One region of the Arthrobacter sp. TJ-178 genome, then DNA from elsewhere that is predicted to be linked to it. Evidence: predicted binding sites of a transcription regulator. Region 1 holds the regulator's gene; the other holds the start of a gene.
The links. Region 1 encodes HspR, which represses chaperone genes until heat shock. Its sites were predicted from a motif close to AAGTTGAGTCNNNNNGACTCAACTT; they were not measured.
Positions count from the first base shown of each region.

Region 1 (7,142 bases):
GGTTATCGCCAACGCAGAGGGCGGCCGCACCACCCCTTCGGTTGTTGCTTTCGCCAAGTCCGGCGAGGTCCTGGTAGGCGAAATCGCCAAGCGCCAGGCCGTGAACAACATTGACCGCACCATTTCCTCCGTCAAGCGCCACATGGGCACCGACTGGAACGTGGACATTGACGGCAAGAAGTACACCGCCCAGGAAATCTCCGCCCGCATCCTGCAGAAGCTGAAGTCCGACGCCGAATCGTACCTGGGTGAGAAGGTCACGGACGCCGTGATCACCGTCCCCGCGTACTTCAACGACGCCGAGCGCCAGGCCACCAAGGAAGCCGGCGAGATCGCCGGCCTGAACGTCCTGCGCATTGTCAACGAGCCCACCGCCGCAGCTCTGGCCTACGGACTGGACAAGGGCAAGGAAGACGAACTCATCCTGGTCTTCGACCTCGGCGGCGGAACCTTCGACGTCTCCCTGCTCGAAGTCGGCAAGGATGAAGACGGCTTCTCCACCATTCAGGTGCGCGCCACCGCCGGTGACAACCGTCTCGGCGGCGACGACTGGGACCAGCGCATTGTGGATTACCTGCTGAGCCAGGCCAAGGCCAAGGGTGCTGACCTGTCCAAGGACAAGATCGCCCTGCAGCGCCTGAAGGAAGCTGCCGAGCAGGCCAAGAAGGAACTCTCCTCCGCGACTTCCACCAACATCTCCCTGCAGTACCTCTCGGTCACCCCCGAAGGCCCGGTCCACCTGGATGAGCACCTTTCCCGTGCCAAGTTCCAGGACCTGACCAAGGACCTGCTGGACCGCACCAAGAAGCCGTTCAAGGACGTCATCTCCGAAGCCGGCATCAAGGTTGCGGACATCGACCACATCATCCTCGTTGGCGGTTCCACCCGTATGCCGGCCGTGTCCGAACTGGTGAAGGAACTGGCCGGCGGCCAGGAGCCCAACAAGGGCGTGAACCCGGATGAGGTTGTGGCCGTTGGCGCCGCCCTGCAGGCCGGTGTGCTGAAGGGTGAGCGCAAGGACGTTCTGCTGATCGACGTCACCCCGCTGTCCCTGGGCATCGAAACCAAGGGCGGTGTGATGACCAAGCTGATCGAGCGCAACACGGCCATCCCCACCAAGCGCAGCGAGACCTTCACCACGGCGGATGACAACCAGCCGTCCGTGGCCATTCAGGTCTTCCAGGGTGAGCGCGAGTTCACCCGCGACAACAAGCCGCTGGGCACCTTCGAGCTGACCGGCATTGCTCCGGCTCCTCGCGGCGTCCCGCAGGTTGAGGTCACCTTCGATATCGATGCCAACGGCATTGTGCACGTGTCCGCCAAGGACAAGGGCACCGGCGCCGAGCAGTCCATGACCATCACGGGCGGTTCTTCCCTCTCCAAGGAAGACATCGACCGCATGGTCCGCGAAGCCGAAGAGCACGCAGCGGAGGACAAGAAGCGCCGCGAGGCTGCGGACGTCCGCAACTCCGCCGAGCAGCTGGCCTACTCCGTGGACAAGCTCCTCACGGACAACGACGACAAGCTGCCCGAAGACGTCAAGACCGAGGTCAAGGGCGACGTTGACGCGCTGAAGAAGGCACTCGAAGGCACCGAGAACGACGACGAAGTAAAGTCGGCGTTCGAGAAGCTGCAGTCCTCGCAGACCAAGCTGGGCGAAGCCATTTACGCTCAGGCCCAGTCTGAAGGCGCTGCAGGTGCCGCAGGCGGTGCCGGTGCCGGTGACGCAGGCGCAGCCGGCGGATCCTCCGCCGGCGACGAGGACATCGTTGACGCCGAGGTTGTCGACGACGAAGACAAGAAGTAATCATGACGGCTGGTAACGAGTTCCCCAACGACAAGCCGAACGGCGAAGAGCAGGAAGCCGCCGGCCAGGTGCCGGCGGACTCCGAAGCGACGGACCCTGCGTCGGCGGCATCCGAGGAAACACCGCAGCCTGAGGGCGGCGCCGACGGCGACGCCCTGGCGCAGGCCGAGCAGATCCTCAACAGCGCCGATGTTCCGCCGCAGCCCTCCGCTGCCGGATCACCGGAAGCCGTGGAACTGCGCAATGACCTGCTGCGGCTCCAGGCGGAATACGTCAACTACCGCAAGCGGGTGGAGCGTGACCGCGACGTCGCCCGGGAAATGGCAGTCATCGGAGTAATGAACTCCGTGATGCCGGTCCTGGATGACATCGACGCAGCACGCCAGCACGGTGACTTGGTGGAGGGGCCGTTTGCCTCAATCGCCAACAAACTGGAAAACACGCTGAAGTCTTACGGGCTGACCCGGATTGACGAGGTGGGGGTTGAATTTGACCCGAACATCCACGAAGCGTTGATCCAGCAGCAAAGCGCGGACGTGCAGTTCGATACTGTGACGCAGATTCTGCGGGCCGGCTACAAGGCCAACGACAGGGTTCTGCGGGCGGCGCAGGTTATCGTCTCCGTTCCGGAGCAGTAGGAAACGGGTACCCGGGGCCGTCTCACGGCGGCCCCGGGTACTTCTTATTCAGCAGTGCATGTCCGGTCCGCAACCCGCGGGTTGCGGGCGGGAGCAGTAAAACCGAGGAAGGGGACGCCAATTGGCTAGTCAGGATTGGGTCGATAAGGATTTTTACAAGATTCTGGGCGTCCCCAAGGACGCGTCGGAAGCCGATATCAAGAAGGCGTATCGGAAGCTGGCGCGCAAGTATCACCCGGACCAGAACCAGGACGACCCCTCGGCTGAGCGGATGTTCAAGGATCTTTCGGAAGCGTACTCGGTGCTTTCGGACGCCGAGGAGCGCCAGCAGTATGACGCCATCCGCGCGATGGGCAGCGGTGCACGGTTCTCCGCGGGCGGCCCCGGCGGCGCAGGCCCCTCAGGAGGAGCCGGTTTCGAGGATCTCTTTGGCGGACTGTTTGGTCAGGGAGCGCGTCCCGGAGGCGGCCGCCGCACCAGCTACAGCACCGGCGGCAGCAACATTCCGCCGGAGTTCGCCGACCTGTTTGGCGGCGGAGGCTTCGGCGGCGGGTTTGGTTCCGCTCCGCCGCAGAAGGGCGCCGACCGCACGGCCAGCACCACCATCTCCTTTGCCGGGTCGATTAACGGCACCGTCATCGGGCTGCGGGAGCCCAGCGGTGAAGTGGTGGAAGTCCGGGTGCCTGCCGGAGTCAAGGACGGCCAGAAGATCCGGGTCCGCGGCAAGGGCCAGCCCGGTGCCGCAGGCAACGGCGACCTGATGGTCACCGTAAACGTCACCCCGCATGATTTCTTTGTCCGGGACGGCAACAACATCCGCATCCATGTTCCGGTCAGCTTCCCCGAGGCCGCACTCGGCGCCACCATCGAGGTGCCGACACTGACCTCGGAGACCGTGAAGCTGAAGGTTCCTGCCGGTACGCCGTCGGGGCGCACCCTGCGGGTCAAGGGACGCGGCGTGCAGACGTCCAAAGGCAACGGCGATCTCCTGGTGACGGTCGACGTCGCCGTTCCGTCACATCTCAATAAGGAAGCGAAGGCTGCGGTTGAGGCTTTTGCCGATGCCACCAAGGGCGAGGATCCCCGCGCCGGGCTGGCATCCAAGGCCCGCCTGTAGCTGACGGATTCGAGGTCCGGTTTCCCGTGCCGCGGGAGCCGAACCGGGCTATGGTTACTACTTCAACAGCTGTCAAGGAGGAACAATGGGAATAGACGTCAACGCGCCTATCTTTGTGATCTCCGTTGCCGCAGAACTGGCTGACATGCATCCGCAGACACTGCGGCAGTATGACCGGCTGGGCATTGTCTGTCCGAGCCGCGCTCCCGGGAGGTCCCGGCGCTATTCGCAGCATGACATCGACATGCTGCGCGAGGTTCAGCGCCTGTCCCAGGAGGGTGTCTCGCTGGAGGGCATCAAGCGCATCATGCAGCTGGAAAACCAGGTGTCCGGGCTCCGCGCCCGGATTGATGAACTCTCAGCCGAGCTGGACGCGGTCCAGCAGCGCACTCCCGACCGCAGCCGGGTGTTCGCCGCGGGTCTGGCCGGCGACGTCGTGACCCTGACCCGCGGACAGCGTCCGCCGGCGTCGAGGCCGTTCGGGACCCAGCTGAGCCTGGCCTCCCTGGTGCAGCGGCGGGGCAGGCTGCGGGCGCTTCCGGCCGGCAAGAAGGATGCCATGGACTACGCCGACGACGGCTACGTGCAATCGCTCTAGGCACGGATACGGCAGGTCCCGGCGCCTAACGGAAACGCCGCCCCTGGTCCCGCCGGTTGGCCCACACAGCCAGGGCTCCCAGCACCAGCGTCCAGGCGACGAGGCAGGGGATTGCCGCCGTGCTCAGCGGCTGACCGGCAAAGACCGCCACTGAAAGGTCGCGGGCAGCCCGGGTGGGCAGGAACAGGGAAAAACTGTTCAGCCCGGAACTGAACAGCTCCGGAGGAAGCATCAGCCCGCCGGCAAAAGCGAGCGGAAAGAACACCACCTGGGTCACGGCGATTGCGACCTTCGAGGTGCACAGATAGCCGATCAGCAGGCCCAAAAACAGGAACGGCAGCCCGCAGGCCAGCCACGCCAGCATGGCAGCCGGCACCCGCCACCAGGACAGCGCGCCTGACCTGAAAGCGTCCAGCGCCGACGTGGTGAACATGCCCACCAGCATCACCGGAATCAGGGAAAAGAACGCAAACAGCATGGCCGTCAGTGCCCGGGCCACAGTTGGCGGGACGGCGCCGGCCGGCAGCGTCCGCACGTAGCTGCTCCACGGATTGGCGCGGTCCTCGGCAACACCGATGCCGTAGTTGAACAGGAACGAACTCATCACGCCAAAGAGCGCCAGCTGCGCGACGGCGATCAGCGAGGCCACGGGGTTGGAGGTCACTGCCTGCTGCGGAAGGACAAAGAAGACCAGGGCCAGAGTGGGGAAAAGCGTCGACGAGATGACGGAAATCGGGATGCGCAGCTGTTCCAGCACCTGAGCCTTGGTGTGCGCGCGGACCAAAGCGGCCGTACTCATGGCTCCTCCTCGGCAGCGGGTTCCCGCATGCCGGCACCCAGATGCGTCAGGGACAGGAATGCCTCTTCGAGGCTGGCCGTGTGGACCTCCAGCCGGGAAAACGGAACGTTGTCACGGACCAGGCGCCGTACCGTTGCATCCGAGTCCCGGCTCAGCACCGTCACTGAGCCGTCCGCCCCGGCGGTGGCCCCTGCGCTTTCAGGCAGGGATTCAAACCACGACGGCGGACGGTCGGTGTGGAATGACACCCTGCTGACGGAGACCCGGCTGCGGATCTGGTCCACGGTTCCGTCAGCAACCACCTCTCCGTTGTCCAGAACCGCCACCCTTCCGGAGAGGGCCTGGATCTCTTCCAGGTAATGGCTGGTCACCAGCAGTGTGCCGCCGTCCCGCCGGTACTGGCCCAGCCGCTCCCAGAGGTTTTCGCGTGCCTCGACATCCAGCCCGGTGGTGGGTTCGTCCAGGATGACCAGCCGTGGCCGGCCCACCAACGCAAGTGCCACCAGCAGCCGGCGCTGCTGGCCGCCCGAGAGCCCGCCGCATTGCTTGTCTGCAATGTGCGTGAGCCCGAATTCGGCCAGCAGCTGGGGCGCCGGTACCGGATGTTCATAGTGGGCAGCAACAAAGTCCACCGTTTCCCGTACCCGCAGCGTGGGCGGCACCGACGTTGCCTGGGGTGTTGTTCCAAGCTGCCGCCGCGCGGCAGGCTCACGGGGATTGCGGCCAAAGAGCTCCACCGTTCCAGCTTCCGGGGTACGGATCCCGCACAGCAGGTTCAGCAGGGTGGACTTTCCTGCGCCGTTGGGGCCGAGCAGCCCCAGAGCTTCTCCGGCCCGGATGTCCAGGCTGACCCCGCGCAGGGCAGGCTTCCCGGCATAGCTTTTAGTGACGGACCGCGCAGCTGCCAACACCTCTGAGGTGCCGGCGGAGCCGGCCGACCGAGTTGCGGAACTGGGAATGGAAGTCACGGTTCCTTCATGCTGTCGACCGCCCGTCCGGCCTGTCAAGGTTCCCTGGGACGATGAGCGGGGCCGCTAATCAACGGAGACTGTTGCTCAGCTCAGGCGGCGTGCCCGCAGGATGACGTCCTCGGTGTGGTGGGAGCCCGCTCCGGTGGACACATGCCGGGGGCGGGTCTCGTCCAGCTCGATGCGCCAGTTGCCGTCCAGCAGGTCCGCCACGTCCCTAAGGCCCACGTAGTCGCGGAGATCGACACCGTGCTTTTGAGCTTCCTCAGGTGTGGGCAGCGGATGGTGCACCATGAGGAGCACGCCTCCGGGAGCCACGGCATTAAGGAGGGCTCTTTCGGCTGCGTTTGTCCCGGTGCGCAGCAGCGCCGGATACTGCGCCGATACCAGGTCAAAGGAGGCCGGGGGAAGGGCCGCCTCCACCAGGCCGGAGTGCAGCCACCGGACGGTAACGCCCCGCTGCCCGGCCTGCCGGGCGGCCCGGTCGAGAGCCACCCGGGAGACCTCCAGCGCCGTGACGTCCCAGCCCTGCTCCGCCAGCCACACGGCGTCGGCGCCCTCCCCGCAGCCAACGTCCAATACCCTGCCGGGCTGCATCCCGCTCGCCTCGCCCACCAAGACGGCGTTGGGCTGTCCGCTCCAGAGTGCGGGCTTTTCGGTGTAGCGCTGGTCCCAGAAGGACCTGATTGCTTCCGGCGTCTTTGGCGGGGTCATGCCGGGCTCAACCGGTTCGGCGGAGTCCGCGGCGTGGTGATTTCTGTGTTCCATTACTGAAGCATGCATCGGGGACCTGCCGCCGGCAAAGTCCTTTTGCCGCCATGGCAAACAACGCCTGCCCGAAGTCTCCGATGCGCAGATGCGCAATGGGGCAGGAGCCGATAAATCAGCGCTTCGGAGTATCCGCGTCCGGCCGCAGGCGGATGAGGCGCTGCGGTCCGCTTTCCTCCAGCTCCACCAGATCGCTGTGCGAGGCGAGGAAGTCCGTGAAGGACCGGTAACCGAGCGGCTTCTCGTTGAAGGAGGGATCCATCCGGCGCATCTGGTTCTTGATGGTGCCGGTATTGAGCCACTCGTCAGCATCGCCCTTGGCGTGGCCGATCTGCAGTGCCCGGAGGAGCAGTTCCGTGGCGATGGTCTGCGGATCGATGTCCTCGGGTTCCTCCGGCTCGTCGAGCTGGATGTCACCGGCGTCGGAGAACATGGGGATCGTGGTGA
Region 1 is NZ_JBZCNK010000001.1:741,383-748,524, reverse strand. Features, by position in the region: gene dnaK (molecular chaperone DnaK) at 1-1,807, shown strand, start outside; gene AC4D2Q_RS03500 (nucleotide exchange factor GrpE) at 1,810-2,445, shown strand; gene AC4D2Q_RS03495 (DnaJ C-terminal domain-containing protein) at 2,567-3,562, shown strand; gene AC4D2Q_RS03490 (heat shock protein transcriptional repressor HspR) at 3,648-4,160, shown strand; gene AC4D2Q_RS03485 (ABC transporter permease) at 4,186-4,959, opposite strand; gene AC4D2Q_RS03480 (ABC transporter ATP-binding protein) at 4,956-5,927, opposite strand; gene AC4D2Q_RS03475 (class I SAM-dependent methyltransferase) at 6,015-6,695, opposite strand; gene AC4D2Q_RS03470 (NYN domain-containing protein) at 6,811-7,142, opposite strand, start outside.

Region 2 (7,142 bases), on a different contig from region 1:
GCAGACGTGGATAAAAGGAGTATGGACCGGACGGGCCGGCACACGGTAGTAACGACTACGCCAACAGGCCACAGCTACCGCTCAATCGCGCCGCCGCTTCCAGGCCAGCGCTAGATCGCTTGCGGAGCAGCGGCGGATATTGGCAGGCCAGAGGTGAATATGGGCAATCCTGCGGTGGATGCGGGACAGTCCCGTTGTGGATGTGGGCAGTCCGGCGGCGAATATTGGCAGGCCAGCAGTGGATATGAGGCAGGCCAGCGGGAGGGATGGAGCGGCTGGCGGGAGCAGGGACAGGACAAGAGACAGGGCAAGAGACAGCAGGGTCAACCGGGGATCGCCCGCCTCAGCTTCACACTCTGTCCGCAAGAGCCGTGTGACCTAAACTGTAGCCACCGACACCCTCTTACTTTGGAGATATTGCGTGAGCTCTCAGCCGCTGAACCGTGTACCCATCCGCCGGGCCTTGATTTCGGTCTATGACAAGACCGGTTTGACGGAACTGGCTCAGGGCCTCTCCGCAGCCGGTGTCAGCATTGTCTCCACCGGTTCCACAGCCAAGCAGATTGCCGCTGCAGGTGTAGCCGTCACGGAAGTTTCCGAAGTAACGGGCTTCGCTGAATGCCTGGACGGACGGGTCAAGACGCTGCACCCGCGTGTCCATGCCGGCATTCTCGCGGACCGGCGACGTGCGGATCATGTGGCCCAGCTTGAGGAAATGGAGATTGAACCCTTCGACCTCGTGGTGGTGAACCTTTACCCGTTCGTGGAAACCGTAAAGTCAGGCGCCAGCCAGGATGAGGTGGTGGAGCAGATCGATATCGGCGGTCCCTCAATGGTCCGTGCCGCTGCAAAGAATCACCCCTCTGTGGCCGTGATCGTGAACCCGGCCAAGTATGCCGAGGTTGTCACCGCAGCCGCTGAAGGCGGGTTTGACCTGGAGCAGCGACGCCGTCTTGCTGCTGAGGCCTTCGCCTCCACTGCCGCCTATGACACGGCTGTGGCGGCCTGGACGGCAGAGCAGTTCGGCGACGGAACCGAGGAAGGCACCACTTGGCCGGCTTACACCGGGCTCGCGCTGGAGCGGTCCGAGGTTTTGCGTTACGGCGAGAATCCGCATCAGGAAGCGGCCCTCTATGCAGACAAGAGTGCGCAGCCCGGGGTGGCGCAGGCAGACCAGCTGCACGGTAAGGCGATGTCCTACAACAACTATGTAGACGCCGACGCCGCCCTTCGCGCAGCCTTCGATTTCAGCGAACCGGCCGTGGCCGTCGTGAAGCATGCCAACCCGTGCGGGGTTGCGGTCGCCTCCCCGGATGCTGCCGATCCCATCGCCGATGCGCATGCCAAGGCACACGCCTGCGACCCCGTATCGGCCTTCGGCGGAGTGATTGCGGCCAACCGGACAGTCACTGCCGGCATGGCCGAGACGGTCAAGGACATCTTTACCGAGGTGGTGATCGCCCCGGACTTCGAGCCCGCAGCAGTGGAGATCCTCTCCGCAAAGAAGAACATCCGCCTGCTGACCCTGCCCGACGGGTACGGACGCAGCGCGGCCGAGTTCCGCCAGGTCTCGGGCGGCATGCTGGTCCAGAAATCGGACAAGATGCAGGCCGACGGCGACCAGCCGGAGAACTGGACCCTGGTGTCCGGTCCCGCCGCCGACGATTCAACGCTGGCCGACCTTGCCTTCGCCTGGACAGCTGTGCGGGCGGCGAAATCCAACGCCATCCTGCTGGCCAACAACGGTGCGTCAGTGGGCGTTGGCATGGGTCAGGTAAACCGGGTTGATTCGTGCCGGCTTGCCGTGGAACGGGCCAATACCCTCGGCGGGCCGGAAGAAGAACGTGCCCGCGGCGCCGTGGCGGCCTCGGATGCGTTCTTCCCGTTTGCCGACGGCCTGCAGATTCTGCTCGATGCCGGAGTCCGCGCCGTGGTCCAGCCCGGCGGGTCCATCCGTGACAACGAAGTTATCGAAGCAGCCAACGCTGCCGGAGTCACGATGTACTTCACCGGCGCACGCCACTTCTTCCACTAAGCGCCTCGCAGGGCGTGCCGGGATGCTCTTCCGGCACGACCCAACCTCCGGGGCGGCGGGCTTAAGCAGCCGTCCCGGAGTTTAGGGAGCCTCGAGTGGGCTGTGGCATAGTTGGACTCAAATACAAGCCAAAAAGACGGGTTCCGTCATGCCGCATGACATGTTCGGTGCCCACCAACACACAAGGAGATCGTGTGGCTGAGAAAATCAAGGTTGTGGGTTCTGTCGTAGAACTCGACGGCGACGAAATGACCCGCATCATCTGGCAGTTCATCAAGGACCGCCTGATCAATCCGTACCTGGACGTAGACCTGAAGTACTACGACCTCTCCATCCAGAACCGCGATGCCACCGATGACCAGGTCACTGTTGACGCTGCCAACGCCATCAAGGAACACGGTGTGGGCGTCAAGTGCGCCACCATCACCCCGGATGAGGCCCGTGTTGAAGAATTCGGCCTGAAGAAGATGTGGGTTTCCCCGAACGGGACCATCCGCAACATCCTCGGCGGCGTGGTGTTCCGCGAGCCGATCATCATCTCCAACATCCCGCGCCTGGTGCCGGGTTGGAACAAGCCGATCATCATTGGCCGCCATGCCCACGGTGACCAGTACAAGGCAACGAACTTCAAGGTTCCCGGTGCCGGTACCCTGACGCTGACCTACACGCCCAAAGACGGCGGCGAGGAAATCAAGACCGAGGTTGTCACCTACGGTGATGACGGCGGCGTCGCCATGGGTATGTACAACTTCAACGATTCCATCAAGGATTTCGCCCGCGCTTCCTTCGCCTACGGCCTGCAGCGCAACTACCCGGTGTACCTCTCCACCAAGAACACGATCCTGAAGGCCTACGACGGCCAGTTCAAGGACCTGTTCCAGGAAGTCTTCGACGCCGAGTTCAAGGACCAGTTCGAAGCAGCCGGCCTCACCTACGAGCACCGTCTGATCGATGACATGGTTGCCTCCGCGATGAAGTGGGAAGGCGGCTACGTCTGGGCCTGCAAGAACTACGACGGCGACGTCCAGTCCGACACGGTGGCACAGGGCTTCGGCTCGCTGGGCCTGATGACCTCCGTGCTGATGACCCCGGACGGCAAGACCGTTGAGGCCGAAGCTGCACACGGTACGGTCACCCGCCACTACCGCCAGCACCAGCAGGGCAAGCCCACCTCCACGAACCCGATCGCCTCGATCTTCGCGTGGACCCGTGGCCTGATGCACCGCGGCAAGCTGGACAACACCCCCGAGGTCATTCGCTTCGCCGAGACCCTTGAAGACGTTGTCATCAAGACGGTCGAGTCCGGCAAGATGACCAAGGACCTGGCTGCCCTGGTCGGCCCGGACCAGGCATACCTGACCACCGAGGAATTCCTCGCTGAGCTCGATGCCAACCTGAAGACCCGCCTGGGCTAATTCCCAGCTGCTTCAGCGCATAACGACGGCGGCGCCCCACCTTCACGGGTGGGGCGCCGCCGTCGTTATGCGCTGAAGACCCGCTAGATGCCGGAGCCCTGGTCTCCGCCGGAGCCCATCGAGCCGGATCCGGATGAACCCGATCCCATGGAGCCGGAACCCGAGGAGCCTGAATCGGAGCCGGAGCTGCTCGAGGTTGACGAGGTCACCGATTCAGAACTGGACTGGCCGCTGATGGTGTTCGAATCCTTGTAGGAGGAGGACACCTCAATCTTGCGAGGCTTGGACCGTTCGCTGACCGGGATCAGGACACTGAGGACACCGTTTTCATAGGTGGCGGAAATTCCCTCAATGTCGATTCCCTGGCCCAGGTTGAGCTGGCGGAGGAAGGTGCCTGATTCGCGCTCCCGGGTCAGCCATGTGACGCCGTCGGAAGCCTGGATGGTTCGCTCGGCCCGGATGGTGAGCAGCTGGCCGTCCACATCCACGTCCACCGAACCCGGATCGATGCCCGGCAGATCGGCATTCAGAATGTAGTGGTCGCCCTCGCGGTAAAGATCTATGGGCATCAGCCGCAGCCGCTGCCGGGGATCGAGAAGGGCTCCTGCCATCCGGTCGAGCTCGCGGAATGGATCGAACTTCATCGCCATTATCATCAACTCCTTTGACGCCCACCTGCCAGGCAGGCGAATCATTAATCGGAACTTCAGAAGGTCGGTAACTTGAGTCAGCTCGACTCAAGTTATGAAATTAGGTTAGCAGTCACACAATCTGACTGCCAGAACCGAGGCCGAAATTGATGCCAAAAAGTGCAGAACCAAAAATCCGCGGCAGAGGGCCTCAGTCCACCGGCCACTCGTGGACGGGGGCATTCGTGTGCATGTTTTCCCAGTATCTGCGGGTGAGTTCTACAAGTGCAGGCCTGCGTTCCATGCCCTGACTCTCCAAGCGGCGCAGATACGCGATCTGCCAGGAGGCGCCGTTCTGCTCGGTGCGGGCACGCTCCCGGATGACGTCCAGATAGCGGCCGATTAATTCCTGGTCCACGCCCAGTTCCTCCAGTCCCGTTGCTGCCTGGGGGATCAGGTGGCGGAGAATCAGCTCGGCCACCGGCGTCTCCCCGATGCCGGGCCAGTACACCGTGGCTTCCAGACCGTTCCGTGCGCAGGCCAGGAAGTTGTCTGCGGCGCTCTTGAAGGCCAGCCGGGTCCAGAGCGGGCGCTCGGAGGTGCGCAGATGCTGGACCAGGCCGTAGAAGAACGCTGCGTTGGCCACGACGTCCAGCACTGTGGGGCCGGCCGGGAGAACCCGATTCTCCAGCCGCAGGTTGGGTGTGTGCTCGCCGGGATCATAAATGGGCCGGTTCCAGCGGTAGACGGTGCCGTTGTGAAGGCGGAGCTCCGGGAGCAGAGGGGCTCCGGCGGCCGTGGACCCGCCGCTGCTGCGGGAGAGTTCAGGGAGCAGCGCGGGAAAGTACCGGACATTCTCCTCGAAGAGGTCGAAGATTGAGGTTATCCAGCGTTCTCCGAACCACACGCGGGGCCGCACTCCCTGGTTGCGCATTTCGGGAGGCCTGGTGTCGATGGCTTGCTTGAAAAGCTCAACCCGGGTTTCATGCCACAGAATTCGTTCCATGAAGACGGGCGAATTTGCAGCAAGCGCCACCTGGGGAGCGGCGATCATCTGGGCGGCGTTCCAGGCTGGTGCAAAGTCCTCCGGGCTCACCTCCAGGTGCAACTGCACTGACGTGCAGGCGGCTTCGGGGGAAATATTTTTGGCGTAGAAGGACAGCGACTCAATACCACGCAGGTCCACGTGCACGTCTTCACCGCGTGCCTGGAGCACCGAGGTGTTCAGCGCGGCATAGCGTTTGCCGGCGCTGAGCCATTCCTTGTCTTCCAAAAGGTTTGGCCGGAGGGTGGGCAGGATTCCCGCCATGAGAATATCCGTATTCACCTCGGCCGCACGGGAGTCTGCCCGGTTCAGCTGGAAGCGGAGGCTGTCCTCGAGATCCCGCAGGCCTGAGCCGCCGATAGACAGTGCGGGGTGGTTCATTTCGATGTTGAAAGCGCCGATTTCGGTTTGGAACGCAGGATCGGCGATCTGCTCCAGAACGGCGGCATTGCGCAGCGCGGGGGTGAAGTCCGTGTTTGTCAGGTTCAGTTCCAGTTCCAAGCCAATACTGGCAGTGTCTGCGAACTGCGCCGTTGAAAGGTAACCGGCAAACCGGTCAAGGTTTTCAAGGAGTCGCTGGCGGTACCGTGTCCGCTGCTCCCGGCTGTATGTCTTGCTGTTAACTTCGGCGCCCATCGTCTGAAGATAACCATGGGCGCCGAAGGATGTATAGCGTGTTTCGGGGGGTGAGACAGAACGTGTGTCCGGCTCCGCCTCCGCGACGGAGAACCTAGGATTTCATCAGGCCCTTGAGAACGTTGGAAGCGCGCTGCATCTCACCGTGCTGGGCTCCCATGACGATCACTGCTCCGGAGAAAACGGGGATGCACCACTGCAGCAGCTTCAACTGCCGCTGGGCCGACTGCAGCTCCTTGGACGCCGTGGGATTCGGCTCGGTTGCACCAACCGCACCCTCCTCCGAATACTTTTCAACCTTCCGTCCCACCATCCCTGCGTAGAACGTCACCAGGGCGCCGATCACGGTGACGCCGGTCTTGTAAACGGTCAGGGATCCAACGCCGTCCTGCTTGGCCACGCGGCCCTTGTTTTCCCCGACAATGGCCAGGCCTGCCACAAAGTGGCCGATGATGGCGGCCGCCTGAAGCGGTGCCCATTTCTTCCAGCCCAAGCTGGAGAGCCTGGCCCGTTCCGTCGGGTCCTTCGCCTCGGCGGCAGCCCCGTTGAGGCCTACCGCACCCATCAATGAGCCGCCGAACCAGGCTGCCGCGGTGAGGTCGTGAACAGATCGAGCGAACAAATTTCCTGCCACTGGAATCTCCCTTGTAACTGCGGACACATGGGGCGGCACCGCTGTCCGCAGAATCGGTGCCCGCCGTGAATGCCACCCAACCACGCCCTGGCCACCGTCCACAAGAGTGCAGCTGTTCCCCGGCAGAATGAAGCTAAGTCTGCTTAGCTTCAACTTTACGAATCCATACTAAGTGTGCTTATGATCATGTCATCAGTAACGGTAATCCTCATCGGCAGGATTCTGATTCTTCATCCGCAACGATTTAGGAGAGAGAGTGACGATGACAGAGAACGAGTGGCCCAGAGACGGAAGCCATGCTGCTACCCCCACCCAGGGCAGTTCAGCGGATCCCAAGGCAGTAAAGGCCGGAGCTGCCAAGGACGAGGCATCAGGTGTGGCCCGGGATGCAGCCGGAAGCGCTGCTCACGTTGCCGAAACAGCTAAGACGGAAGCGGCCGGCGTTGCCTCCGAAGCCGCAGCAAATGCCCGCGACCTATTTGACCAGGCGCGGAGCGACCTGACGGAGCAGGCAGGAGCGCAGCAGCAGAAGGTTGCTGAAGGACTCCGCTCGGTGGCCGGCGAGCTGCACTCCATGGCGGAGAATTCCGAACAGTCCGGTGTTGCCACCGATCTGGTGCGCCAGGCCGCAGAGCGTTCCTCATCTGTGGCCTCGTGGTTGGATAACCGCAACCCGGGTTCGCTGGTGGAGGAAGTCAAGGGCTTCGCCCGTCGTCGCCCCGTCGCCTTCCTGGCCATGGCTGCAGGA
Region 2 is NZ_JBZCNK010000002.1:451,746-458,887, reverse strand. Features, by position in the region: gene AC4D2Q_RS08365 (HNH endonuclease) at 1-114, shown strand, start outside; gene purH (bifunctional phosphoribosylaminoimidazolecarboxamide formyltransferase/IMP cyclohydrolase) at 422-2,035, shown strand; gene AC4D2Q_RS08355 (NADP-dependent isocitrate dehydrogenase) at 2,191-3,450, shown strand; gene AC4D2Q_RS08350 (Hsp20/alpha crystallin family protein) at 3,534-4,100, opposite strand; gene AC4D2Q_RS08345 (glutamate-cysteine ligase family protein) at 4,291-5,760, opposite strand; gene AC4D2Q_RS08340 (hypothetical protein) at 5,855-6,394, opposite strand; gene AC4D2Q_RS08335 (hypothetical protein) at 6,657-7,142, shown strand, end outside.
Region 2: AC4D2Q_RS08350 (Hsp20/alpha crystallin family protein) is a predicted target of HspR. The motif match lies at 4,170-4,194, and genes of this name have one in related genera.